2 regions of the Kitasatospora sp. MY 5-36 genome follow, and region 2 is predicted to be linked to the other one. Evidence: riboswitches for the same ligand, from Rfam matches in the RefSeq annotation. Region 2 holds a riboswitch; the other holds the start of a gene.
The links. Region 2 has a riboswitch for glycine ahead of gcvT (glycine cleavage system aminomethyltransferase GcvT). Riboswitches for the same ligand answer to the same signal wherever they lie in the genome.

Region 1: another riboswitch for glycine. It lies ahead of gcvP (aminomethyl-transferring glycine dehydrogenase); the one in region 2 lies ahead of gcvT (glycine cleavage system aminomethyltransferase GcvT).

The regions. Positions count from the first base shown of each region.
Region 1 is NZ_LFVW01000764.1:330-4,619, forward strand. It holds gene AE652_RS35485 (DUF5999 family protein) at 122-313, shown strand; gene gcvP (aminomethyl-transferring glycine dehydrogenase) at 432-3,332, opposite strand; glycine riboswitch at 3,570-3,673, opposite strand; partial or broken gene AE652_RS45680 (PRC-barrel domain-containing protein) at 3,897-4,280, shown strand.
Region 2 is NZ_LFVW01000011.1:10,982-34,489, forward strand. It holds gene AE652_RS00850 (type I restriction endonuclease subunit R) at 1-535, opposite strand, end outside; gene AE652_RS00855 (DUF4276 family protein) at 542-1,156, opposite strand; gene AE652_RS00860 (AAA family ATPase) at 1,153-2,391, opposite strand; gene AE652_RS43595 (restriction endonuclease subunit S) at 2,388-3,668, opposite strand; gene AE652_RS00865 (class I SAM-dependent DNA methyltransferase) at 3,665-5,659, opposite strand; gene AE652_RS43600 (hypothetical protein) at 5,736-6,077, opposite strand; gene AE652_RS00875 (N-6 DNA methylase) at 6,013-7,866, opposite strand; gene AE652_RS00880 (DUF6119 family protein) at 8,140-9,819, shown strand; partial or broken gene AE652_RS00885 (L-serine ammonia-lyase) at 10,340-11,708, opposite strand; gene glyA (serine hydroxymethyltransferase) at 11,870-13,138, opposite strand; gene gcvH (glycine cleavage system protein GcvH) at 13,219-13,599, opposite strand; gene gcvT (glycine cleavage system aminomethyltransferase GcvT) at 13,699-14,820, opposite strand; glycine riboswitch at 15,050-15,151, opposite strand; gene AE652_RS00905 (enhanced serine sensitivity protein SseB C-terminal domain-containing protein) at 15,361-16,164, shown strand; gene AE652_RS00910 (enhanced serine sensitivity protein SseB C-terminal domain-containing protein) at 16,281-17,204, shown strand; gene AE652_RS00915 (ABC transporter permease) at 17,651-18,637, shown strand; gene AE652_RS00920 (ABC transporter substrate-binding protein) at 18,724-20,490, shown strand; gene AE652_RS00925 (ABC transporter permease) at 20,588-21,598, shown strand; gene AE652_RS00930 (ABC transporter ATP-binding protein) at 21,595-22,662, shown strand; gene AE652_RS00935 (ABC transporter ATP-binding protein) at 22,697-23,508, shown strand, end outside.

The DNA of each region.
Region 1 (4,290 bases), on a different contig from region 2:
TGGGCGCCGGCCCACACTTGGCCGGCGCGCGGACAGGATCCGACCACCGCGGCGGCCCCGGACGGCACCACCTCCGGCGACCGCACCACGGGGAGGATCGCAGAGCGAAGCGAGGGTACGCATGTGCCAGCACCGTCCTGAGTGCCCGACGGCCGAGTCCGAGGACCGCGAGGCGGCCGTATCGGTGGCCCGTCACCCGGAGCAGGGCTGGAGCCTGCTCTGCAACGGCGTCGTCCTGTTCGAGGACACCGGCGAACTGCTGCCCGACGGCCGGGTGATCGCCCCGCGCCGCCCCGTCGCCCACGCGGCCTGACCACCCGGTCCGACCGTACGGCGGGGGCAGCCGCCGACCAGCGCAGACGGGCAGGGCCCCGGCGGAGAACTCCGCCGGGGCCCTGCCGTCCGACCCGGACCTCCTGGGCCCGGTCGGGTCAGACGCCGTACTCGTCCAGCGGCGGGCAGGAGCAGACCAGGTTGCGGTCGCCGTACGCGCCGTCGATCCGGCTCACCGGCGGCCAGTACTTGTCCGCCGGGTTCACGCCCGCCGGGAAGACCGCCTCCTGCCGCGAGTAGCCGTGCGCCCAGTCGCCGGCCAGCGTGGCGGCGGTGTGCGGGGCGTTGCGCAGCGGGTTGTCGTCGGCCGCCCACTCGCCCGAGCCGACCTTGTCGACCTCGGCCCGGATGGTGATCATCGCGTCGCAGAACCGGTCGATCTCGTGCAGGTCCTCGGACTCGGTCGGCTCGATCATCAGCGTGCCGGCCACCGGGAAGGACATCGTCGGCGCGTGGAAGCCGTAGTCGATCAGGCGCTTGGCGATGTCGTCCACCGTCACGCCCGTCTCCTTGGTCAGCGGGCGCAGGTCGATGATGCACTCGTGCGCGACCAGCCCGCCCGGGCCGGTGTAGAGCACCGGGAAGTGCGGCGCCAGGCGCTTGGCGATGTAGTTGGCGTTCAGCACCGCGACCTGGGTCGCGTGCTTGAGGCCCTCGCCGCCCATCAGCCGGACGTACGCCCAGGAGATCGGCAGGATGGCCGCCGAGCCCCACGGCGCGGCCGAGATCGGGCCCACGCCGGTGGCCGGGCCGGCCTCCGGCTGCAGCGGGTGGTTCGGCAGGTACGGCGCCAGGTGGGCGCGCACCGCGACCGGGCCGACGCCCGGGCCGCCACCGCCGTGCGGGATGCAGAAGGTCTTGTGCAGGTTCAGGTGCGAGACGTCCGCGCCGAACTTGCCCGGCTTGGCCAGGCCGACCAGGGCGTTCAGGTTGGCGCCGTCCACGTACACCTGGCCGCCGGCCTCGTGCACCAGGGCGCAGATGTCGGTGATCTGGGTCTCGTACACGCCGTGGGTGGACGGGTAGGTGACCATCAGCACGGCGAGGTTGTCGCGGTGCTGCTCGATCTTCGCCTTCAGGTCCTCGACGTCCACGTCGCCGTCGACCAGGGTCTTCACCACGACCACACGCATGCCGGCCATCACCGCGGAGGCCGCGTTGGTGCCGTGCGCCGAGGACGGGATCAGGCAGACGTCGCGCCGGGTGTCGCCGTTGGCGTGGTGGTAGGCGCGCACGGCCAGCAGACCGGCCAGCTCGCCCTGCGAGCCCGCGTTCGGCTGGATCGACACGGCGTCGTAGCCGGTCACCTCGACCAGCTGCTGCTCCAGCTGGCGGATCAGGGTCAGGAAGCCCTGGGCCTGGTCGATCGGCGCGAAGGGGTGCAGCTGGCCGAACTCCGGCCAGGTCACCGCCTCCATCTCGGTGGTCGCGTTGAGCTTCATGGTGCAGGAGCCCAGCGGGATCATGCCGCGGTCCAGCGCGTAGTCCCGGTCCGACAGGCGGCGCAGGTAGCGCAGCATGGCGGTCTCCGAGCGGTGGCTGTGGAAGACCGGGTGGGTCAGGTACTCGTCCTCGCGCAGCAGCGCGGCGGGCAGCGTCTCGGCGGCCTCGGCGACCTCGACGGCGGGGACGCCGAACGCGGCCCAGACGCCGGCCAGGTGCTCGCGGGTGGTGGTCTCGTCGGTGGAGACGGAGATCCGGTCCGCACCGTCCTGGTGGACGTTGATGCCGTTGGCGCGGGCGGCGGCGGCGATCTCGGCGGCGCGGCCCGGGACGACGGCGGTGACGGTGTCGAAGAACTCGCCGTGCAGCAGCTCGACGCCGCCGGCCCGCAGGCCCTCGGCGAGGGCGGCGGCGTAGCGGTGGGTGCGGCGGGCGATGTCGGCCAGGCCGTCGGGGCCGTGGTAGACGGCGTACATCGAGGCCATCACGGCGAGCAGCACCTGGGCGGTGCAGATGTTGCTGGTGGCCTTCTCGCGGCGGATGTGCTGCTCGCGGGTCTGCAGCGCCAGGCGGTAGGCGCGGTTGCCGTCGACGTCGACGGAGACGCCGACCAGGCGGCCGGGCAGCGAGCGGGCGAACTCGGCGCGCACCGACAGGTAGCCGGCGTGCGGACCGCCGAAGCCCATCGGCACGCCGAAGCGCTGCGAGGTGCCGCAGGCGATGTCGGCGCCCAACGAACCCGGGGACTTGAGCAGGGTCAGCGCGAGCAGGTCGGCGGCGACGGCGACGATCGCGCCCAGGCCGTGCGCCTGCTCGATCACCGCGGTGAGGTCGCGGACCACACCGGTGGCGCCCGGGTACTGGAGCAGCACGCCGAAGACGCCGCGCTCGACGATCTCGGCCGGGATGCCCTCGGACAGGTCGGCGACGACGACCTCGACACCGGTCGGCACGGCACGGGTGTTGATCACCGCGACGGTCTGCGGCAGGGTCTCGGCGTCGACCAGGAAGACGCCGCCCTTGACCTTGGTGACGCGGCGGGCCAGCGCCATCGCCTCGGCGGCCGCGGTGCCCTCGTCCAGCAGCGAGGAGCCGGAGGTCGGCAGGCCGGTCAGGTCGGAGACCAGGGTCTGGAAGTTGAGCAGCGCCTCCAGGCGGCCCTGCGAGATCTCCGGCTGGTACGGGGTGTAGGCGGTGTACCAGGCCGGGTTCTCCATGACGTTGCGCAGGATCACCGGCGGGGTGAAGGTGCCGTAGTAGCCCAGGCCGATCATCGGCTGGAGCACCTGGTTGCGGCCGGCCAGCTCGCGCAGCTCGGCGAGGACCTGGGCCTCGGTCCGGCCCGCGGGCAGGTCCAGGGCGGTGATGGAGCGGATCGCCTCGGGCACCGCGGTGGCGGCGAGCTCGTCCAGCGAGCCGTAGCCGACGGACGCCAGCATCTTCTCCTGCGCGGCGGCGTCGGGGCCGATGTGGCGGTTCTCGAAGGGGCTGGCCAGCTCAAGCTCGGTGAGGGTCGAGGCGCCGGTGGGGCGTCCCGCGTTCGGCTGGGCGTTCATGGTGGTCGAGGCCTCCTGGTCACGGACCGGCGGGGGTACGCACGCCGGCCGGCCTCGCCGCTGCGGACAGCGGACGAACCTGGGCGGGCGGACCCGACAGGCCTCCCCCTCTGTCATCGGGACCTGAGAGCTTCACCCGCACGGGGCGCTGTGGGCGCTCCGTCGGCTTGCACCGTCGGTGAGGGTGGTGATCGCCGGCTTCCGCGCCGACGCTCCTGCCCTGCTTTCCAGAGTGACCTACCCCACACGGTACGGATGCCTGAGAGATTCCGGGGAGGAGTTGCTCCTTCGGCGCTCCGACCAGCGGCTTTCGCAGTCGGAGACTCTCCCGAGCGGGCTCTGCGGTCGTCGCCCAGGGTACCAGCGGGAGGCCCCCCGATCACGGGTGCGTCAGGTCGTTCGGGGTCTACGCGCGTCCCCCGGACGGTCCAGCGCGCAGCCCGTCCGGCGCACCCCGCTCGCGTCCGTCCGATTCATGGCTTTTGGTGTGAAGTGGCGGACGGAACGGGTGCTCCGGCCGCCTTCCTGCGGGAGTTCCGCAAGCTCAGCGCACGGGAGGAAAGAGTGCAGACCGACATCGACCCCCGGGACCTCATCGGTCACAAGGCCGTCGACCGCAACGGAGACAAGATCGGCACGGTCGACGAGGTCTACCTGGACGACGCCACCGGCCGGCCCGAGTGGGCCGCGGTCCGGACCGGCATCTTCGGCCGGGACGCCTTCGTCCCGCTGACCACGAGCGAGTTCGCCGGCGACGAGCTCCGGGTGCCGTACGACAAGTCGCTGGTGAAGGAGTCGCCGGACTTCGGCGTCGGCCAGCACCTGTCCCCCGCCCAGGAGCTCCAGCTGTACCGCTACTACGGGCTCGACACCCCGATGGACGGCCGCCCGAGCCACGAGAACGGGAGCCGGCCCAAGCAGGCCGACCTCGACTTCGGCACCACGGCGGCGGCCGCCG
Region 2 (23,508 bases):
CGCGGTCGGTGCGGTACTGCTCCTTCGCCTGCTCCACGCCCTGGCCGGTCAGCGGGTTCTTCAATTCGGCGGTGGCGACCGGGATGCCGTTGAGGAAGAGGGCGAGGTCGAGCCGGTGACCCCAGTCGGCTTGCTTGGTGGCGTACTCCAGCTCGCGGACCACCGTCAGGCGGTTTTCGTGGTAGTTGGCGAGCACAGCGTCGGCGGAGACCAGGTTGGGCTTGAAGTAGGCGACCCTGATGAGGGTGCCTTGATCCTTCACGCCCCTGCGGAGCACGTCGAGCAGCCCATCGTCGACGATGGCCCGGTTCAGCCGCTTGGCGAAGCCGTCCTGAGCGGCGGTGGGGTCGTTGCCGTAGGCACGGAGCACGTCCGTCCACTCGTCGGGCTGGGTGGCGCCGATGAAGGTGAACAGCTCGTTGGTGTCGAGTCCGAGCTCGGCCCTGTACTCCCCCCGTTGCGCCTCGCGCCAGCCGCGCTCGACCATGGCGGCGATGATCGCGTTGCCGAAGGCGGATTCATGGTGCACGGCCATGGTGGATCAGACCTCTCGCTTGCCGGTGATGAGATAGCTGATGTCGCGGCAGAACTTGTCGAAGGATGGTGAGTTGGCGCGGGCCAGCTCGATGTCGAAGATGTCCGCGAGGGGTGCTTGGTCGACCCGGGGCCGGTACTGGCCGCCGTCGGTGCGGTGGTGTGTGAGCCATCCCTTGCAGTCGCGCCGCGTCTCGTGGTCCTCGGGCACGTCGAGCCCGTGCGGCATGCCGGCGCGGCCGCCGAGGGAGGGCGCCGCAGCAAGGAACCATGCCTCGAACTCCCGGTTCGCCAGCACCACGGAAACCTGACGGTCCGGTCGCACAGCGGCTGCTCTGCGAAGGAGGGAGGGGCCCAGTTCGGCAGGGCAGTCGTCGTCCGCGTCGATGAGCGCGAGAATGCCGCCGGGAGCGGCGGGCGGCAGCCGGCGGGCAAGGGCGTCCACGGTGGCCTCCAGGCCACCCTGCTTCACCAGTCGGCCCCGGCCGACGAGATGTGGGGGCCGAATGTCGGCGTCCCAGATGCCCGCCGCGTACATGAGCCGCCGCAGCACGATGGGTAGGGCTGCCAGTTCCCCTTCGCCCTCGACCACGGAGGCGATGGTGACGCGCTGCGAGCTCACTCGGCGGGCTCCCCCTGCTCGGACTGCGGTAGCTGCGGTTCGAGCTGGTTCGAGCGCAGCAGTTCGCCGACGGTGGCCAGGCCGTCCGCCACGATCGACTGACTTACCTCGTCCACCGGTCCGATCACGGTCACCCCGTCGCGCGCGGTCACGACACGGATCGCGGAGAGGTCGGCCTCTTTTCGGTCGAACAACTCGGCGCTCTGGCTCGTCGCCAGAACCTGCACGGATGCGCTCGCCTCGGTGAGCGCATCGAACAGGACACCTGCGGCCAGGGGGTGGAGGGCCAACTCAGGCTCCTCGATGGCGACGAGTGGAATGCGGCCGTCCCGGGCACGGGGCTGGAACAGTGCGGTGAGGAGGCCGATCGCTCTTATCGTCCCCTCGGACATGGACTCGGCGCGGAACTGCCCGCTTCCAGACCCTGAGGTCAGCGTCATGCGTGCGGCGACGTAGTCGCCAGCGGCTGCTGTGCCGCTGGGCCCGACCTCGGTCAGGTTCGGCACGATCGCGCCGGCGTAAGCGGAGACGCGCTCGCTGGCCCACGGGTCGAGCAAGCCCAAGACTGCGCCGAGGTGGCCGCCGTCCTCGTCCAAGCCGTCGGAACCGGTGGCCGGGCGAGCGTCACGCAGTGCGGCGAGGTCGGGGGCGTAGAAGAACATGTCGGACAGTGCTGCGTAGAGCAGGGCGTAGGGGCCAGTGCCGCCCAGCATCGGCAGGTAGAGGCTGCCGGCCCGCATGACCGCCTCGCGTTCGGAGGCGGGGTCATTCACGATGCCGCGCTCGACCTCGAAGCGGAACGGCGGTCGGTCGCTTCCTAGGACACCCAGCTCGCAGATCTCATGCCTGACCTCCCAACCCTGCGGTGCATGCGGGCCTGATCCACGAGCGATGGTGAACCCGTAGCGGCCACGCCACGGGGTGTCCTGCCCGGGGGACGGGGGGAGGCGGAAATCCAGTGTGATCGTGCAGGAGGGTGCCGACTCGGGGGCTCGGCGCAGGACGTTTTCCAGGCCGACGCGGGACCCGATTGCATCCGCCGGCCCACGGGTTACGGCGTCACGAACGAAGCTCAGGGCATCGAGAAAGTTGGACTTCCCGGCAGCGTTCAGGCCCAGGAGGACGGTGAACGGGCCGAGGGGTACGTCGCAGCGCGCGATGGACTTGTAGTTCGTGATCTGGACGCGCGTGATGAAGGGGCTGCCCGCATCGGTGGGAGGCGGGGCGGTGGTCATGGCACGTCAACTCCTTGACCGGAGGCGGTGGAGACATCGAACTGTCCGGTGACGGCGGCGGTGATGAGCGCCTGACGGCGCTCGGCGAGTAGCTCTACTTGTCGGCGGAGCCGATGATCCAATTGGGACAGATTGGACTGCCCGGCCCTAATGGTGCTTAGTAGCCTGCGGCGCTCGTCTGAGTTCGTCGGCCAAACAAGAGTGAAGTTGCCCAGATCCTCCATCCCCAAGGTCGGCTGAGCAGTATCTGTGCTGGTTGCCAACTGGGCCTGCGTCCGAAACAAGCTTGTACTCAACCATGCCTGAACAAGCTCTACTTCCACGTCATTGGAGACGCGGATCGAACAAACTGCACGAGCAATATTGGCGCCTGCTGCAGACTCTGAGGCGATTGCCGAACGCCCCAGTGTGCCGACTACGCTGACCAGAAGATCGCCAGGCTTTACAACCGTGCGGGCATATTGGGCGGATAGTTCTGCTGGAATCCTGCGCAGGCTGGCGGCGCGATCTTCAAGGTTCAGGAGATCGTTTACTCGGATGAATGGGATACCTTCATCGACGAATTGAGGCACCAGGACGCCATATCGCGGCCGAACGGAGAAGAGACGCTTCAGGCGTGTCGGGACTCCAGATGTGGCCTTCGAGAAGGCTCTGTCCAGCATCGCCTTCTCTCGCTCAGCCAACAAATTCAACTGAGCCGAGCGGATGGATACCATGCGGTCGATGTGGGTGGTCTCGGCGTCGAGAAAGTCGGCAATGCGGCGCTGCTCTTCGAGCGGGGGTAGTGGAATGCGAATGGATTCGAGATCCGGCATATAGATCGTCAAATGAGTCGATCCGTAGGCGAGCCTCTGCCACTCCTGTTTCATGGCGCGCATTACGAGTAGTAGGTAACGAGAATCAAGATCTGGCCCTGCGTGCCATGTCACGAAGGCTTGCGTTGTCGCCATGGGGCGGCCGATTCGTGTGCTGTGCCCGATGGAGGCTGTCCGTGAGAGCATTACTGTTCCCTTTGGATGAAGCACGGCAGCACTATTCGACATTCCAAGTTCGCTGATAAGTTGTTCTGTCTCCATCAAGGGAGTCAGAGAGTCGCCCCTGCGGGTGACATCTGGAGTTGTCACCCATGGGACAGTGCAATTCTCCCAGTATTCACTCTTGCTACGGTCGGGTGTGTGTCCAGTTCCCATCTTTGCAATGAAGCTAAGAGGGACGACTTTCCAGTGTGAGGGAATGGCTGGAGCCCACCCCAGTGAAGTCGACTGCAGTGAAGTCATTCTGTCGCCTCGCTCAGCAGGGCTTGAATCTGGGCCTCAAGTGACCTGAGTTCGTCATCGATATCTGCCAGCGGCCTGGGTGATCGATACGCGTAAAAGTGTCGAGTAAAGGGGATTTCGTAGCCGATCTTCGTCTTTGTGTGGTCGATCCACGCATCGGGCACGTGCGGCAGTACCTCGCGCTTGAGGTAGTCCTCCGTGCCCTCGTCCAGTGGCACGTTCTCGTAGTCGCGCAGGTCGGGGTCCGGCTCCGGTGCGCCCTTGATCTTCTGGACCTCGCCCTCTGGGTTGCGCACCCCAATAGCATCGCGCACCGCCTTGGCGAACGGCGTGCCCGCCGGCCACGTCAGCCCTGCCGCCACCACTGCGTCCTTCAGTGCGAGAAGCGCGGTCGACTTGGTTGCCCAGGTCGATCCGACCAGCGGTCGCAGCGCCGCCACGAACTCCGCCGACCGTTCCAGCTTCTCGACCGGCTTGGATGCTGCCAGCGCTGCCAGCGTCCCCTCCGTCAGCTCGAAGCGTAGCTTGAGCGGCCGCTCTACCGTGATCCGCCGATATCCGAAGTCCTCGTTGCGGAAGACCTTCACCTTCCCGTGCTCCGGGTGCTCGGAGTCCTCCGCCACCGCCAGCGCGTCCGCGTACAGGCGGGTGACCTCGGCGATGTGCTCCTTGCCCAGTTCCTTCCGCTTGTCGCCCAGCGACTTACGCATCTTCTGCCAGTACTCGCGCGCGTCCAGCAAGACCACCCTGCCTCTGTGGTCGGCACGCTTGCGGTTCGTCAGGATCCAGAAGTAGGTTGAGATCCCAGTGTTGTAGAAGAGCTGGTCCGGCAGCGCGATGATCGCCTCCAGCCAGTCGTTCTCCAGGATCCACTGCCGGATCTTCGACTCGCCGGACTCAGCCGCGCCCGTGAACAGCGGCGAGCCGTTGAAGACGATGGCGATGCGGCTGCCACCTCCACCGTTCACATCCACCGGCTTCATCTTCGAGATCATGTGCTGCAGGAACAGCAGCGACCCGTCGTTGATCCGAGGCAGGCCGGCACCGAAGCGCCCGGAGTCGCCCAGCGACCGGTGCTCGGTCTCGACCTCCGACTTGACCTTCTTCCACTCCACGCCGAACGGCGGGTTGGCGAGCAGGTAGTCGAACTTCTCCCGCGAATGTCCGTCGTCGGAGAAGGAATTGCCGAACTTGATGTTCTCCGGGTCCTGGCCCTTGATCATCAGGTCGGACCGGCAGATCGCCCAGGACTCGGGGTTGAGCTCCTGCCCGTACACCTCGACCGTGGCATCCGGGTTGAGTGCCTTGATGTGTTCCTCGGCCGCGCTGAGCATGCCGCCGGTTCCACACGCCGGGTCCAGCACCTTCCGGCCGACCCCCGGCACACTGAGCACGTCCGCGTCGGGCGCCACCAGCAGGTTGACCATCAGCTGGATGACCTCGCGCGGGGTGAAGTGCTCACCTGCGGTCTCGTTGGACTGCTCCGCGAAGCGCCGGATCAGCTCCTCGAAGATGTAGCCCATGTTGTGGTTGGAGACCACCCCGGGCCGCAGATCCAGGTCGGCGAACTTGCCGATGACCTGATACAGCAGATCGGCGCCGTCGAGCTTCTTGATCTGCTGGGTGAACTCGTACTTGTCCAGCACCTCCCGGGCGTTCTCCGAGAGCCCGGCGATGTACTGGCCCAGGTTGGCGGCCACGTGCTGCGGGTCGTTCAGGATCTTCTTCAGCGTGAGGTCGGTCCGGCTGTAGAAGGACTGCCCCGACGCGCGCTTCAGCAGTCGCTCCGGGGCGGTGCCCCCGTTGCCCTCAAGCCGCTCGATCTCCGCCGCGACCTTGTCGCGGGTCGGCTCCAGCACGCACTCCAGTCGGCGCAGCACCGTGAAGGGCAGGATGACCTTGCCGTAGTCGGACTGCTTGTAGTCCCCGCGCAGGAGGTCGGCGACGGACCAGGCGTGGTTCGCCAGTTCCGTGTGCTTGCTGCTGTTCAAGTCGTGCCCCTTCGGCAGTCGCTCTCCGCGAGCGGTCTTAGCCAGTACGATCGAAGTCAGTGGTGTGCCGTGCGCGTCATGGGCCCTCGGGCGGCAGGAGCGCCCCGCTGGTCAAACCCCAGGTCAGTTGCTCCGCGGCTTCGCGCCCGAGTGAGGCGATCTTCCTTGCGGTCTGCGACAGCTGACGCAGCCTCTGGAACGCTTCACCGTAGCGGCGTTGCTCGGCCAGCGGGATCAGTGGGAGCTGGAGGCGACGTGCGTCGACCCTCATGATGCTGGTGCCCGAGACCGCTCGTTGGGCGTTGCCGGGGGCGGCGAGGAAGCCGGCCAGGAAGTGCGGGTCGAGCCGCTGTTCATCCGGGCGCAGCAGTAGCAGGTGAGGGCCGAGGAGAGCACCGTGATCCTGCGGCGTTGCCACGACCACGTTGATCTGCTCCTGGAAGACCTCCGAGAGGATGACGTCCCCCTCCCCGCACACCGGCCTCAAGGCGTACCCGCTCCCCGACGGTTGCCACGGTGCCGGAGGGACCGGTGCCCGAGCTGAGGTCTCGTGACATCAGGACGCGCCTGTCCTGGTCCAGCGCCTCGGATGGTTCCCTGGGTACCACGACGCCGCCGCGTACCAGGGTCAGGGCGCCACCGCGCAGCAGGTCGCCGACGGTGGCCGTCCGCCAACTGCGGGCCTCCGCTTGTGCCGACGGCCAGGCGCCGGAGTGGGCGAGGTCGGCCAGCCCGGTGCTGACCTCGCGGAGCGACTCCAACGCGACCTGTGAGGCTTGCGCTACTTCCTCCGGGCTCTGGGTGTGCGCCGCGACCGGCACCTGGCGCTGGGGAGTGAGGTCGACCGCGTCGTCGAGCAGGTCGACGGCGGCCACGACCCGTGCGACTCCCGGCTGCTTCTCGGCGTCCCGCCAGGCTTCGACCACGGTGTCGTGCACGTCCCGCCAACGAGTCGCAGGTCGGCCGCCGGCAGTGGCGCCGCGAGTGTCGCCCAGGCGCACGGTGGCCCCGGCACTGTCCCGGCTCGCATCCACGAACAACACCCGGTCGGGGGTCATCAGTTCAGTCACGGGCCGCTCCAGTATCCACAGGTGCAGCCCGATGTGTGGCGGTGGCGCGGCGCCCGCCGGCAGGGCGACGACGGCGCGGAGAGCGCCGCGGCGTACGAGCTCGGCGCGGATGCGCCGACCCGAGGTGCGTCCGGCCACCGCAGGCGGCAGCAGCAGGACGGCTCGCCCCCCTGGCCGCAGGTGAGCCAGGCAGTGCTGGAGCCAAGCGAGTTCGGAGTCCTTGGCGGTCGGGACGCCGTAGGCCCAGCGCTCGTCGTAGGAGAGCTCCTCCTGACCCCAGCCCGAGCCGCCGTAGGGCGGGTTGCAGACCACGACGTCCGCACGCAAGCCAGGGAAGGCGTCAGCGCGCAGGCTGTCCCCGGCTTTGCTGGTCAGCTGTCCCGATGGGCCGTCGGTTCCCAGGGCCAGGCGTACCGCAGTCTGGACGGCCTGAGCCGGGAGCAGGTCCTGGCCGGCCAGCGTGAGGATTCCGCGATCGCGCAGCGCTAGCAGCAGGCCACCTGTTCCGCAGGCCGGGTCGAAGCCGCTGACTGTGGTCCCCCCCAGCCCGGTGGTGGCGAGGACTGCGATCAGCGTGGCGAGCGGCGCCGGGGTGGCGTACTGCCCGCGCGCACTCGCACCTTCCTGTTGGGCGTAGTCCAGTACGGAGAGCAACTCGTCGGTTTTGCCGGCACGCACACAGCTGACGACGGCGCGGCGCAGTTCCGCACCGCCGAGGCCGTCCTGGAGGGACCCCGAGCCGGGTGGGACCTCGGGGGCTCGTTCGGCGACAAGGGCCGCAGTCCGTAGGTCGAACGCGTCGCCGTTCAAGCTGATCAGTTCGTCCAGCTCCGCGCTGCGCAGACGGGAAGCGGCCAGGACGAGCGGGAGCGCGTCGGCCACCGCACCGGGCGGTACCAGCCGTAGCGCGCCCCGCAACTCGTCTATCGGGTTCGGTTCGGGCAGGCGGTCGTTGGCGGCGAGCCACTCGGTGACGGCCTTGACGTCGTAGGCGGGGCTCGAGTCGGTGCCGCCTGTGGGTGTCGGGAAGTCGGGGTGCCGCTTGCGCCAGTTGCTGACGGTGGCCCGCGTGACCCCAGCGAGCCGAGAGATGTCGGCAGCGGTGACCAGCGGTGGTGCTGCGGCTTCCTCGGGCATCCCCGGGCTCCTGTAGGTCGTTGCGACGCTTTGGCATGGATGACTCTACACGACCCGCCACGGCTGGTGTAGTGGATTGACAGTGCTTTCACCGTCTGCTCTTCTATTGCTGTGCTTAGGCCGCCCTGGTCGGGGTGCCTGCCTTGCGTTGCTCCCGCCCCCGGGGCTGCCCGCGCTCTCCTGCGCACCACGTCCAGGCAGCGGTTCGCCCGCACAGAGCTGTCGTCCAACTTCCGCGCAACCCGTCCTCATGACCTGCAGGGAGAGATCCTCATGACCGCCGTAGCAAGCAAGAAGAGCTCGACCACCCGTAAGACTTCGCTCTACCGCCTCAGGACCGCGGGGGCTGGAAGCAGCGAGGATCTCGCGTCGATGGTGGTACCGCACTACCTCGAACGCGACGGGTTCCACGCGGCGACCGTCGAGCACGGTCCGCTCCGCGGCCTGCTGATCTCCGGGACGATCGCACCTGGAGCCGCTGACTGGTGTGCCACGCTCGCCGCGCTCAGCGGCCTGACGGTCCAGGAGGAGAACCGGACCTCGCTCGGGCTGCTGCTGGTCCGTACCGACAGGGCGGTCTACGCGCTCAGCTATGGCATGGGCCACCTCATGATCGACCCGGCGCGCATCGACCCGGGCTTCGGTATCGAGTTCGCCGTCCGGTGCCTGGACAAGGACCGCATCACCAAGGTGCGGCGCCAGATCATGGACGCCCGGGGCCGTACGGACGAGAACTCCGCCACCGCCGGAGAGCACATTCGTGGCTTCGGCATCGAGGAGTTCGGCGAGATCGTCAGCCAGATTTCCGGGCAGATCACCGAAGTGCCGCTGACCTTCACGCGGGACAGCGGGCGCGCCGCGCACGTCACCGGCACCGACCGCTCGGTCAAGCTCCACCTCGGCAGCAGCCCCATCGATCTGGTCGAGGACCTGCACAGCATCGAGAAGGTTTGTAGCCGCCCGAACCCGCTGCCCGAATTCGAGTTCATCCCGCAGGTCCGCCCGCTGAGCCCCAAGTCGGAGCGCGCTCAGCAGCTGGACGCGCGCCTCGACGCCCTGCTGGGCACCGGCGACACGAGCCGGATGGCTCTGGCCGTCCCGAGCGAGTGCAAGGAGCGCTTCGAGTTCGCAGAGGCGTTCCGGCTCAGGCTGGCCGGCCGCAACGAGTTCGTGGCGGGACTCGACGTCGCCGACCTCGTCGAAGCCGTCCGCACCCGCGCACAGGGGCAGCGGTTGACCACCCTTCGCGCCGGGCGGGTGGAGATGTTCGCCGACACCGACGCGACCGACAGGCTCAGTCGCAAGGTCCCCGCCGACCAGTGGCTGAACGCCGAGATTCCTGACGGACCTGTGCACTACTTCTACTGGCAGGGCCAGTGGTACGAGGTCGGCGCGGAGTACCTGACCACTATCCGGCGCCGGGTCTCGGAGCTGCTTGCCCAGCCTGCGACGGTCATCCTCCCGCCGTGGCCTTGGGGCATTGCCGAGGCCGACTACAACAAGAAGGCGGCTGAGCAGGAGGGCTATGCCCTGCTGGACAAGGACACCATCCACACCGAGCGGCTGCGCGGTGGTGGACTGGAGATCGCTGACGTCCTCGGCCCGCAGGGGCAGTTGATCCACGTCAAGCAGACGGACAGTCGAAAGGGCACGGCGCCGCTCAACCACCTGTTCGCTCAGGGACGTGTCGCTGTTGAGACCCTCCGCTACGACCTCGTGGCAAGGGAGAAGTTCCTCGCCAAGCTTGATGGACTGGCGCCCGACCACCCGGCTGACAGGTCGTTCACTGCGCTGACCGTGGTCTTCGGCATCCTGCTCAAGGACGGAGAGCCGCTGACCGTGGACTCCTTGTTCGCATTCGCCCAGGTGTCCCTGCTGCACACCGCAACCGCGTTGCAGGGCATGGGAGCGAAGCTGGAGATCGTCTCGATTGGTCGCGAGCCCGCCAACTGAGGCGAGACGGCACCGGCGGTTGCGCGTACTCGATCGCCTCACGGACTGCTGGAACGAGTCCGAGCACTTGTTGATGGAGATCGACCAGATGCCCCGCGCGTCCCTGTCCGTGGACCAACATGCCCGAAGGAGAGCAAGAAGGGAGAGCATCCTTTGGAGGGTGTAGGCACACCGATCGAGCGCATGCGAGCGCTTGATCATCTCAGTCCGCGCGAAGCGGCGAAGGCATGAGGATCTTGAGCAGATCGTGAAGGACGCCTACCGGCCGAGTAGCGGGAGAACTCGGCACGGCAGGCGCTGACCCCGTCCGCCAGCTGCACGTGGACCGGGAGGGCAGGCGAAGACGGGCCTGCTGGGTTACCTCGCCGCTCCACCGCCAGCCATGAAATCCCTGGTCAGTGCTCTGCCGACCAGATTCGCCAGGGACTATCAGAGCTGTCCGAGGGACTCTTTGCTGTGCAAGCCGGGAAGCCGGTGACAGCTCTGAAAGGACCAAACTCGCAGGTCATGGCCTGTTTCCCTAGCACTCGATGACGTTGACGGCGAGCCCGCCGCGACGAGGTCTCCTTGTACTTGATCTTCATGTCGGCCCCGGTCTCCTTCATCGTCTTGATCGCCTTGTCCAGCGAGACGTGGTGCCGGCCGTCGCCGCGCAGCGCCATCCGGGCCGCGGTGACGGCCTTGACGGAGGCCATGCCGTTGCGCTCGATGCAGGGGATCTGGACCAGGCCGCCGACCGGGTCGCAGGTGAGGCCGAGGTTGTGCTCGATGCCGATCTCGGCGGCGTTCTCGACCTGCTCGGGGGTGCCGCCGAGGACCTCGGCGAGGCCGCCCGCGGCCATCGAGCAGGCGGAGCCGACCTCGCCCTGGCAGCCGACCTCGGCGCCGGAGATGGAGGCGTTCTCCTTGAAGAGCATGCCGATGGCGCCGGCGGCGAGCAGGAAGCGGACGATGCCGTCGTCGTCGGCGCCCGGGATGAAGTTCAGGTAGTAGTGCAGGACGGCCGGGATGATCCCGGCGGCGCCGTTGGTCGGCGCGGTGACGACCCGGCGGCCGGAGGCGTTCTCCTCGTTCACGGCCATCGCGTAGAGGGTCACCCACTCCATCGCGTTGGCCGGCCCGATGCCCTCGGCGCGCAGCGCGCGGGCACCCGAGGCGGCCCGGCGGCGGACCTTCAGCCCGCCCGGCAGGATGCCCTCGCGGGACATGCCGGCCCGCACGCACTCCTGCATCACGGACCAGATCTCCAGCAGACCGGTCCGGATCTCCTCCTCGCTGCGCCAGGCCTTCTCGTTCTCCAGCATCAGGCCGGAGATCGACAGGCCGGTCTCCCGGCTGAGCCGCAGCAGCTCGTCACCGGTGCGGAAGGGGTACTTCAGCACGGTGTCGTCGGGCTTGACCCGGTCCGCGCCGATCGCGTCCTCGGCCACCACGAAGCCGCCGCCGACCGAGTAGTAGGTCTTCTCCAGCAGGGTCGAGCCGTCCGCCGCGTACGCCCACAGGGTCATCCCGTTGGCGTGGTACGGCAGCGAGCGGCGGCGGTGCAGGACCAGCTGGGTGTCGGGGTCGAAGTCGATCGGGTGCTCGCCGAGCAGGTTGATCCGCTTCTCGGCGAGGATCCGCTCGACGTCCTTGTCGGCCTGGTCGACGTCGACGGTGCGGGGCGAGGCGTTCTCCAGGCCGAGCAGGACGGCCTTCGGGGTGCCGTGGCCGTGGCCGGTGGCGCCGAGCGAGCCGTACAGCTCGGCCCGTACGCCCGTCACCCGGTCCAGCAGGTCCTCGGTGCGCAGTCGGCGGGCGAACATCCGGGCGGCGCGCATCGGGCCCACGGTGTGGGAGCTCGACGGGCCGATGCCGATGGAGAAGAGGTCGAAGACGCTGATGGCCACGGGGGACGTCCTTGTCTGGTCTCGTGGAAGGACTTGCGGGCAGGGAGGGGCCGACACGGGACGGGGCACCGCGCGCACTTCCAGTGTGCGCGGTGCCCCGGGGTGCCTGGTACGCCGGAGGGGTGAGGCCGGTCACCCCGCCCGAACGATCACCGGAGTGATCAGAGGTTCGGGTAGAGCGGGTACTTCGCGGCCAGGGCGGAGACCCGGGCCTTCAGCGCGTCGGCGACGGTCTCGTCGAAGGCGGGCTTGAGCGCCTCGGCGATGATGTCGGCGACCTCGCGGAAGTCCTCGGCCTGGAAGCCGCGGGTGGCCAGGGCCGGGGTGCCGATGCGCAGGCCCGAGGTGACCATCGGCGGGCGCGGGTCGTTCGGGATGGCGTTGCGGTTGACGGTGATGCCGACCTCGTGCAGCCGGTCCTCGGCCTGCTGGCCGTCGAGCTGGCTGTTGCGCAGGTCGACCAGGACCAGGTGGACGTCGGTGCCGCCGGAGAGCACGCTGGCGCCGGCCTCGGCCACGTCGGCCTGGAGCAGGCGCTCGGCGAGGATGCGGGCGCCGTCCAGGGTGCGCTGCTGGCGCTCCTTGAACTCCTCGGAGGCCGCGACCTTGAAGGCGACCGCCTTGCCGGCGATCACGTGCTCCAGCGGGCCGCCCTGCTGGCCGGGGAAGACCGCGGAGTTGATCTTCTTGGCGAACTCGGCCTTGGACAGGATGACGCCGCCGCGCGGGCCGCCCAGGGTCTTGTGGGTCGTGGTGGTGACCACGTCCGCGTAGGGCACCGGGTTCGGGTGCAGCCCGGCGGCCACCAGGCCGGCGAAGTGCGCCATGTCCACCATGAGCAGCGCGCCGACCTCGTCGGCGATCCGGCGGAACGCGGCGAAGTCGAGCTGGCGCGGGTAGGCGGACCAGCCGGCGATGATCAGCTTCGGCTGGTGCTCCTTGGCGAGGCGCTCGACCTCGGCCATGTCGACCTGGCCGGTCTTCTCGTCCACGTGGTACGCGGCCACGTTGTAGAGCTTGCCGGAGAAGTTGATCTTCATGCCGTGGGTCAGGTGACCGCCGTGGGCCAGGCTCAGGCCCAGGATGGTGTCGCCCGGCTGGATCAGCGCGAACATCGCGGCGGCGTTGGCCTGCGCGCCGGAGTGCGGCTGGACGTTGGCGTGCTCGGCCCCGAACAGGGCCTTGATGCGGTCGATCGCGATCTGCTCGACCACGTCGACGTGCTCGCAGCCACCGTAGTAGCGGCGGCCGGGGTAGCCCTCCGCGTACTTGTTGGTGAGCACCGAGCCCTGGGCCTCCATGACCGCCACCGGGGCGAAGTTCTCGGAGGCGATCATCTCCAGGGTGGTCTGCTGGCGGTGCAGCTCGGCGTCGACCGCGGCGGCGATCTCCGGGTCGAGGGCGTGCAGGGACTGGTTGAGAACAGTCATGGTGTGGTCTTCCCGGGAGGAGGAGGGAAAGGGGCCAGGGCGGGACGGACCGCGGTGCGGCGGCCCGTCCCGTCGGGGGCTCAGCCCTGGGGGTTGGTGAGCGCGTCGTACTCGTCGGCGCTGAGCAGCTCGTCGGTGGCCTCGACGCGCACCTTGAACAGCCAGCCGCCCTCGAAGGGGTCGCTGTTGACGAGGGCGTTGTTGTCCAGGACGTCCGGGTTGACCTCGGTGACCTCGCCGGTCACCGGGGAGAACAGGTCGCTGACCGACTTGGTGGACTCCAGCTCGCCACAGGTCTCGCCGGCGGTCACGGTCTCGCCGACCTCGGGCAGCTGCACGTAGACGATGTCACCGAGCGCGTCCGCGGCGTGCTTGGTGATACCGATCGTGGAGACACCGTCCACGGCGGCCGTCAGCCACTCGTGCTCCTTGGTGTACTGAAGGTGCTGGGGGTTGCTCATGGCGTCATTCTCCAGGATGGGAAGCGGGTACGACGAAGCGGGCCGCCGCGCGGACGGCTGCGACGTGCGCGTATGGGAAAACGGGGGGCGTGCGAGGGGTCAGCGGGCGCGCTTGTAGAACGGCAGCGCCACGACCCTGACGGGCTCGTGCTTGCCGCGCACGTCCACCGCGACGGTGGTGCCGGGGGCGGCGTGGGCGGCGTCGACGTAGGCCATCGCGATCGGCTGCCCCAGGGTCGGGGACGGCGCGCCGGAGGTGATCCGGCCGATCGGCTCGCCCTCGGTGGAGACCACGGTGTACTCGGCGCGCGGCACCCGCTTGCCGTCGGAGACCAGGCCGACCAGCACCTTCGGCGGGTTGGTCTCGGCCGCGGCGGCGGCCGCCTCCAGGGCCTTGCGGCCGACGAAGGCGCCCTCGTTGGTGGTCTTGTCGAAGCGGACGACCCGGCCCAGGCCGGCGTCGAACGGGGTCAGGTCGGTGGACAGCTCGTGCCCGTACAGCGGCATGCCGGCCTCCAGGCGCAGCGTGTCGCGGCAGGACAGGCCGCAGGGGACCAGGCCGCGGTCCGCGCCGGCGGCGGTCAGCGCCTGCCAGACCGGCTCGGCGTCGGCCGGGTGGCAGAAGATCTCGAAGCCGTCCTCGCCGGTGTAGCCGGTGCGGGCGAGCAGCACCTCGCGGTCGGCCACGAAGGCCGGGAGGATCGCGTAGTACTTCAGGCCGGGCAGGTCGGCGTCGGTGGTGTCGGCCAGGATGCCGGTGGCCTCCGGGCCCTGGACGGCGATCAGCGCGTAGGTGTCGCGGTCGTCGGTGACGACGGCGTCGAAGCCCTTGGCGCGGGCGATCAGCTCGTCGAGGACCAGCTGGGCGTTGGAGGCGTTGGCGACGACCAGGAAGGCGTCCTCGCGCAGGCGGTAGACGATCAGGTCGTCCAGGATGCCGCCGTCCTCGGCGCAGATCATGGTGTAGCGGGCGCGCAGCTCGCCCAGCGCGGAGACGAAGCCGACCAGGGCGTGGTCCAGCATCTCGCCGGCCTGCGGGCCGGTGACGGTGATCTCGCCCATGTGCGAGAGGTCGAACAGGCCGGCCTTGGTGCGGACGGCGAGGTGCTCCTCGCGCTCGCTGCCGTAGCGCAGCGGCATGTCCCAGCCGGCGAAGTCGGTCATGGTCGCGCCGAGGGCGCGGTGCAGCGCGTCGAGCGCGGTCAGGCGGAGGGACGACATGGCCAGGAACTCCTCGGTCGGGGCACTCAGGGGTGCACGCACCGGACCGGACCCGCTGGGGGCCGACCCTGCGCGCGGGCATGCGGCGGCGTGGGTCTCCCCATCTGTCGTCGAACCTGAGAGCTTCACCGCCCCGCCGCCCGCAGCCGTTTCCAGCTTGGGGGACAGCATGACGGCTTGCACCGTGGGTGGGCGCACGACAGGGCCGGGCGCCGCTTTCCAGATGTGCCTAACCCGTGCGGTAGGGGTGCCTGAGAGATTCCGGGGAGGACTTGCTCCTTCGGCGCCGGCTGTGCCTGAGCGGCACTCCGGGCTCTCCCGCGCGGGTTCGAGCGGCCGGTATGGAGTTGTGGGGGCCCGCGGCGCATGCCGTCGGACGGGCACATCATGGCACGTCCCGGACGACGAGGGGAGGGGGGACCCGGTCACACCGCGCGGGACCCGAACACGAGTCCTGACCACACCCCCCGCACGCCTCTAGACTGCTGCGCGTCGGTGCGGCAGTGGGCGGCCGACGGCAGAGGGCGGAATCGGCGGCGCATGGGGTACCCGGTGGAGCAGCAGCAGGGGTGGGGCGGACCGGAGGAGGCGCCGGCGGGCGGCTCCTGGCCGGCCAACGAACTGGAGCAGGTGCTGACCGCGGCCCTGGGCGACCCGGGCGCGACCCCACGGGTGTTCGAGGTGCTGGCGCGCAGCCAGGTGTGGGTGCCGCTGCCGGCCGGGGCCGACCCGCAGGGCCAGGCGCTCGACCTGCCGACCATCGAGCTGGGCGGCGACCCGTACGTGCCGGTGTTCTCCTCGCAGGAGGTGTTCCTCCAGCAGGCGCCGGGGATGGCCTTCGCGATCGCGCCGGTGTGGGAGTTCGCCCGCGGGCTGCCGCTGGGCCTGGGCATCGCGGTGAACCCGGACGCGCCGGTGGGCCTCCCGGTGCCGCCGCAGGGGGTCGCCGAGCTGCGCCGCGGCCCGCGCGAGGACCGCTGGGAGCAGGCCGAGGGCACCGCGGAGCCGACCGGCGGCCGGGTGGCGCTGCGCGAGCCGGTGCCGGGCGAGGACCCGGAGCACTTCCTGGCCGCCTGCCGGAGCGAACTGTCGGCGCTGCCCGGTGTGTTGACCGCCCGCAGGGCGCTGGCCAGCATCGAGGGCGAACCGACCGTGATGTTCGTGGGCGTCCAGTTGGACCCGGCGGCCCCGGCCGACCCGGCCGCGGTGAACGAGGCACTCGGGCGAGCGCTGGGAACCGCGCCGCTGCCCGGGGGCGTCCACCTCGTACTGCTCGACCTCGCCGACGACCCGGTGGTCGAGTGGCTGCTCACCCGGGTACTGCCTTTCCACACGCGGGCGTGAGCGGGTCCGGATCAGAGGCACGTCGCCGTGGCGGTGGCCGGTGCCGCGCCATAGGGTGCGTGCAGACGGCCGACGGGTCGGCGGGTTGAGGGAAAGAGGCGCGGCGAGGTGGGCGCATGAGTGCGGGAACGGGAGCGGGCGGTGTGCCGGGGCCCTGGGGCCAGGCACCGGCCGGGCGCCCGGGAGCTGATCCCGGCGCGTTGGAGCGCGCCCTGCGCGACGTCGCGCCGGAGCGCTACGACGCGTACGAGCGGCTGCTGCACGCGCTGGCGGACGGCCGGGTCTGGATGCTGCTGTGGCACGGCACGCCGGGCAGCCCGGACGCGCAGTACGGGAACATGGAGATCAGCGGCCACGGCTACGCGCCGGCCGTCACCTCGCCCGAGCAGCTGACCGCCTCCGGCTGGGCGCGGGCCCACGAGGTCGTCTCCGGCCGGGAGATCGCGGCCTCGCTGTACCGCACCCGCTGGGGCCTGTGGCTCAACCCGCACGCCCCCGGCGGCGGCGTCGGCGTGCCCTGGGCGGACCTCCGGCGGGTCGCCGCGGGCCTGGACCGGCTGCCGGCCGGGCCGTTGAAGCTCAGCGAGCCGCAGTTGAACGCCCAGCCGTTCTTCGCGCTGCTGGAGCGGCAGGCCGCCGAGGTGCGCGCGGTCCGGGCACTGCGCCGGGCCTGGGTGCAGCCCGCGGTGGGGGAGCCGTACCTGGCCATCGGCCTTGACCTCTACGAGAGTTCGCCGCCGGCGGTGGAGGCGGTGCGGGCGCTGATGCAGCGCGCGATCGCGGTGGCCCCGGAGGGGCTCGCGGTGTCCACGGTGGCGATGTCGGACGAGTACGACCCGGTGGCGCTGTGGATGCGCGCCAACGCGCGGCCGTTCTTCGACCGGGAGGCGGGCCGCCCGCCGACCGGCCCGTACCCGCCGGTGCCCCCGCCGCCGTACCCCGGGCAGTCGATGCCGGGCTACGCGTACGGCACCCAGCCGCCGGCGCAGGGCTGGCAGCAGCAGCCCCAGCGGCCGTGGCCCGGTTACCCCGGGCGCTGAATCCCAAAACCCATTCTCCGAAGCCGACTTGATTGTCCGTCAAGTCGGCTTCGATGCTTTCCGGACGAATTTCCGGATGTGCGGCCCGGTCATCTTGACATGGCAGTTACAGCCATGTGAAGAGGTATATGCCGAAGATCGGGGAGGTGCATGCACGCAGATCACAGTTGGGCATCTGTCGGTTGTCAGGGCTGGCGCAAGCCAGTTCGGATGGCAGAGAGTTCTGCGCAACGCACCGCGCGTGCTGGAACCCCACAAAGGTGAGCGCGCACGCCGACAAGCCCGTCCACGCGACGCCCATCCCGCGTGGTGGCAGTGCCTGTGCACGACGCACTGCCGTCAACACCCGCTCCTCCTAAGCACCTCCGCACGTCCGCAGCCGCACCGCCGAAGACGGCGACCGGCACCCGTGGGCCGGCCACCGTCGGCGAGGGGACCAACTGACCATGACATCCGTGACCACCGCCGGGAACGAGCCGGAGGCAGCAGCCGCCGCCGGACCGGCCAAGAAGATCGAGGGCCGCTCCCTCGGCCAGATCGCCTGGACCCGCTTCAAGCGGGACAAGGCCGCCGTCGCCGGCGGCGTCGTGGTGATCCTGCTGATCATGCTCGCCGTGCTGGCCAAGCCGATCGAGTCGATGTTCGGGCTCGACCCGGACGCCCTCCACCAGGACCTGCTGGACGCCGACCTCGGCGGTCTGCCGTTCGGCGACTGGGGCGGCATGAGTCTCGAACACCCGCTCGGCATCGACCCGCTGCAGGGCCGTGACCTGCTCACCCGCGTCATCGAGGGCTCCTGGGTCTCCCTGCTGGTCGCCTTCGGCGCGACCCTGCTGTCCAACACCATCGGCACCGTGCTCGGCATCATGGCCGGCTACTACGGCGGCTGGGTGGACACCGTGATCAGCCGGGTGATGGACGTCTTCCTGGCCTTCCCGCTGCTGCTCTTCGCCATCGCGATCTCGACCTCGCTCCAGGGCGGAGCCTTCGGCCTGCACGGCCTGCCGCTGCACATGCTGGTGCTGATCTTCGTGATCGGCTTCTTCAACTGGCCCTACATGGGCCGGATCGTGCGCGGCCAGACGCTCTCGCTGCGCGAGCGGGAGTTCGTCCACGCGGCCCGCAGCCTCGGCGCCCGCGGCCCGTTCATCCTGTTCAAGGAGCTGCTGCCCAACCTGGTCGGTCCGATCCTGGTCTACTCGACCCTGCTGATCCCGACCAACATCCTCTTCGAGGCGGGGCTGAGCTTCCTCGGCGTCGGCATCCAGCCGCCGCAGGCCTCCTGGGGCGGGATGCTCCAGGACGCGATCCGGTACTACCAGGTGGACCCCCAGTACATGGTGGTCCCCGGTCTGGCGATCTTCGTCACCGTGCTCGCCTTCAACCTGCTCGGCGACGGTCTTCGCGACGCCCTCGATCCCAAGAGCAACTGATTCCGCCGCACATGACCACGCATCATGTGATGCGCCGTCAAGGCTCTCCTTCACCGCCTCCCATCCCCAAGGGGTTGATCTCACCCATGCGTAGGTCCCGTACCGTCGCCCTGACCGCGGCCGCAGCCGCCGCCGTCCTGGTCGTGACCGGTTGCACCAGCTCGTCGAAGGACACCGGTTCCGCCTCGTCCTCCGGCACCGGAGGCGGCTCCGGCGCCAACGCCGCCACCAAGGGCATCGTCAACGCCTCGGACAAGAAGGGCGGGACGGTCACCTACGAGATGAAGGGCACCCCGGACTCGCTCGACCCGGGCAACACGTACTACGCGTACATCTACAACTTCTCGCGCCTGTACGCCCGTCCGCTGACCACCTTCAACCCGGCGCCGGGCGAGGAGGGCAACAAGCTCGTCCCCGACCTCGCCGAGTCGATGGGCCAGGTCAGCGCGGACGGCCTGACCTGGACGTACAAGCTGCGCAAGGGCCTGAAGTACGACGACGGCACCCCGATCTCCTCGAAGGACGTCAAGTACGCCGTCGAGCGCTCGAACTACGCGCTGGACGTGAACTCCAACGGCCCGGTCTACTTCCACGACCTGCTGGTCGACAACGCCACGCCGTACGCCGGTCCGTACAAGGACAAGGAGGGCGGCCTCGACTCGATCGAGACGCCCGACGACACCACGGTGGTCTTCCACCTGAAGCAGCCCTTCGCCGACTTCGACTACCTGGTCAGCGCCCCGCAGACCGCGCCGGTCCCGCAGGCCAAGGACACCGGCTCGGAGTACGTGAAGAAGATCGTCTCCTCGGGCTCCTACAAGTTCGAGTCCTACGAGGACGGCAAGCAGGCCGTCCTGGTCCCGAACACCAACTGGGACCCGAGCACCGACCCGATCCGCAAGCAGCTCGCGGACAAGATCGTGCTCCGGATGAACATCGACCAGTCCACCATCGACAAGGACCTGCTGGCCGGCAACGCCCAGGTCGACCTGGTGGGCGGCGGCGTCGACCCGCAGACCCAGGCGCAGATCCTCCAGAACCAGAAGCTGAAGGCCAGCACCGACAACGCCTACGGCGGCCGCCTGGTCTACATGGCGATCAACTCCAAGCTCGCGCCGTTCGACAACATCGAGTGCCGCAAGGCCGTGCAGTACGCGGTCGACAAGGTCTCGGTGCAGACCGCCCTCGGCGGCCCGATCCGCGGCCAGATCGCCAACACGGTGCTCCCGCCGGACATCCCGGGCCACCAGGACTTCAACACGTACGAGACCAAGGACAACAAGGGCGACGAGGCCAAGGCCAAGGAGGCCCTGAAGGCCTGCGGCAAGGAGGGCGGCATCAACACCGTCCTCTCCGCCCGCACCGAGCGCGCCACCGAGGTCGCCGCGGCCACCTCGATCCAGGCCGCGCTGAAGAAGGTCGGCATCAACGCCGAGATCCAGCAGTACCCGCAGGGCAAGTACCTCCAGGACAGCGCCGGCTCCCCGCAGTTCGCGGCCGAGCACAACATCGGCCTGATGATGATGCAGTGGGGCGCCGACTGGCCGACCGGCTACGGCTTCCTCCAGCAGATCGTCGACGGCCGCACCATCAAGCCGTCCGGCAACAACAACCTGGCCCAGCTGGACAACCCCGCGGTCAACAAGCTGCTCGACGACGCCGCGATCAACCCCGACAAGACGGCCCGCGAGAAGATCTACGGCGACGTCGACAAGAAGGTCATGGACCAGGCGGTCTACGTCCCGCTGACCTACTTCAAGGTCTTCCTGTACCGCCCGGACAACGCCACCAACGTGGTCTCCACCTCGGCGTTCTCGGGCGAGTACGACTACCTGAACATCGGCGTCAAGTAAGAGCCTGGCTCCGCATCCCTGAAGGCAGGTGAAGGCAGCGGCGCCCGCCGCCGTCCGGAAGATCCCGGACGGCGGCGGCCGCCGGAGCCGCCCAACTGTGTTTGCCTACATCATCCGCAGGATCTTCGCGGCGGCGATTTTGCTGCTGGTCGTCAGCGCGGTCACCTTCGCGATCTTCTTCCTGCTCCCGCGCCTCGCGGGCGAGACGGCCGACCAACTGGCCGCCCAGTACATCGGGAAGAACCCGTCGCCGGACGCGATCGCGGCGGTCAAGCAGAACCTCGGCCTCGACCAGCCGCTGTACACCCAGTACTGGAACTTCCTGAAGGGGCTGGTCAGCGGCGCCGAGTACCACTTCGGACCGGAACCGGCCACCTGTCACGTGCCCTGCTTCGGCTACTCCTTCAAGAACCACCTGGAGGTCTGGCCCGAGCTGACCAAGCGGATCCCGATCACCATCTCGCTCGCCGCCGGTGCGGCGGTGCTCTGGCTGGTCTCCGGCGTCGCCACCGGCGTCGTCTCCGCCCTGAAGCCGCGGTCGATCTTCGACCGGCTCTCCATGGGCGTCGCGCTCGCCGGCGTCTCGCTGCCGGTCTTCTTCACCGGCGCGCTGCTGCTCACGCTGTTCAGCTACGAGTGGCCGATCCTGGACAACCTGCACTACGTCGACTTCACCGACGACCCGCTGATGTGGGCCCGCAACCTGATCCTGCCCTGGATCTCGCTGGCCTTCCTCTACTCCGCGCTCTACGCCCGGCTCACCCGCGCCGGGATGCTGGAGACCATGAGCGAGGACTACATCCGCACCGCCCGGGCCAAGGGCCTGGTCGAGCGCAAGGTCGTCGCCCGGCACGGGCTGCGCGCCGCGCTCACCCCGATCGTCACGATCTTCGGCATGGACCTCGGGCTGCTGCTCGGCGGCGCGCTGATCACCGAGCAGGTCTTCTCGCTCCAGGGCGTCGGCCAGTTCGCCGTCCAGGCGATCTCCGACAACGACCTGCCCAAGATCCTCGGCGTCACCCTGCTCGCCGCCTTCTTCATCGTCGCCTGCAACCTCGTGGTCGACCTCCTGTACGCCCTCGTCGACCCCCGGGTGAGGCTCTCGTGACCGACCTCCAGAAGGACCCGGCGGCCGCTCCCGCCCCGGCCGGCGACCCCTTCCTCTCCGTGCGCGACCTGCGGATCCACTTCGACACCGACGACGGCCTGGTCCGCTCGGTGGACGGGGTCAGTTTCGACCTGCACAAGGGGCGCACCCTCGGCATCGTCGGCGAGTCCGGCTCCGGCAAGTCCGTCACCTCGCTCGGCATCATGGGCCTGCACCGCTCCAAGCGGGCCCGGATCAGCGGCGAGATCCGGCTGAACGGCGAGGACCTGATCGCGGCCGGCCCGGACCGGGTGCGCCAACTGCGCGGCCGCGAACTGGCGATGATCTTCCAGGACCCGCTGACCGCGATGCACCCCTACTACACGGTGGGGCAGCAGATCGTCGAGGCCTACCGGGTGCACCACCCCCAGGCCACCAAGAAGCAGGCCCGGACCCGCGCGGTCGAGATGCTCGACCGGGTCGGCATCCCGCAGCCGGACCGCCGGGTCGACGACTACCCGCACCAGTTCTCCGGCGGCATGCGCCAGCGCGCCATGATCGCCATGGCGCTGGTCAACGACCCCTCGCTGCTGATCGCCGACGAGCCCACCACCGCCCTGGACGTCACCGTCCAGGCGCAGATCCTGGACCTCATCCGCGACCTCCAGGAGGAGTTCGGCTCCGCGGTCATCATCATCACCCACGACCTCGGGGTGGTCGCCGAACTGGCCGACGACATCCTGGTCATGTACGGCGGCAAGTGCGTCGAGCGCGGCCCGGCCGAAACCCTCTTCGACGCGCCCGAACACCCGTACACCTGGGGCCTGCTGGGCTCGATGCCGCGACTGGACCGGGAACTCCAGGACCGGCTGGTGCCGGTCAAGGGCACCCCGCCCAGCCTGATCAACGTGCCGTCCGGCTGCGCCTTCCACCCGCGCTGCCCGTACGCCGCCCTGACCGACGGGCGCTCCACGAGCGAGGTCCCGGCACTGGCCGAGGCCGTGCCCGGGCACTTCGCGGCCTGCCACCTGGCGGCCGGCGAGCGGCACCGCATCTTCGCCGAAGAGATCGCGCCCCGGCTGTGAGCCCGGCCTCGTACCACCTTTCTGGAGAGAACCGATGACGGACACTCAGGCGGCTCCGACCCCGCGGTCGGCACCCGCCCCCGGCCGTGAGCCGCTGCTGAAGGTGGCCGGCCTGACCCGGCACTTCCCGATCCGCGGCGGGCTGCTGCGGCGCCAGACCGGCGCGGTGCGGGCCGTCGACGGCATCGACTTCACCGTCAACGCCGGCGAGACGCTGGGCGTCGTGGGCGAGTCCGGCTGCGGCAAGTCGACCATGGGCCGACTGGTCACCCGGCTCGACGAACCGACCGGCGGGACCATCGAGTTCGAGGGCACCGACATCAGCCACCTGAGCGTCGGGGCGATGCGGCCGCTGCGCCGCGACATCCAGATGATCTTCCAGGACCCGTACTCCTCGCTGAACCCCCGGCACACCGTCGGCACCATCGTCGGCGCGCCGTTCCGGCTCCAGAACGCGGTGCCCGAGGGCGGCCTCAAGAAGGCCGTCCAGGAGCTGCTGGAGCTGTGCGGGCTCAGCCCCGAGCACTACAACCGCTACCCGCACGAGTTCTCCGGCGGCCAGCGCCAGCGCATCGGCATCGCCCGGGCGCTCGCGCTGAAGCCGAAGATGATCATCGCGGACGAGCCGGTCTCCGCGCTGGACGTGTCGATCCAGGCGCAGGTGGTCAACCTGCTGGACGACCTCCAGCAGGAGCTCGGGCTGACCTACCTGATCATCGCGCACGACCTCTCGGTGGTCCGGCACGTCTCGGACCGGGTCGCGGTGATGTACCTCGGCAAGATCGTGGAGATCGCCGACCGGGACTCGCTCTACCGCAGCCCGATGCACCCGTACACCAACGCGCT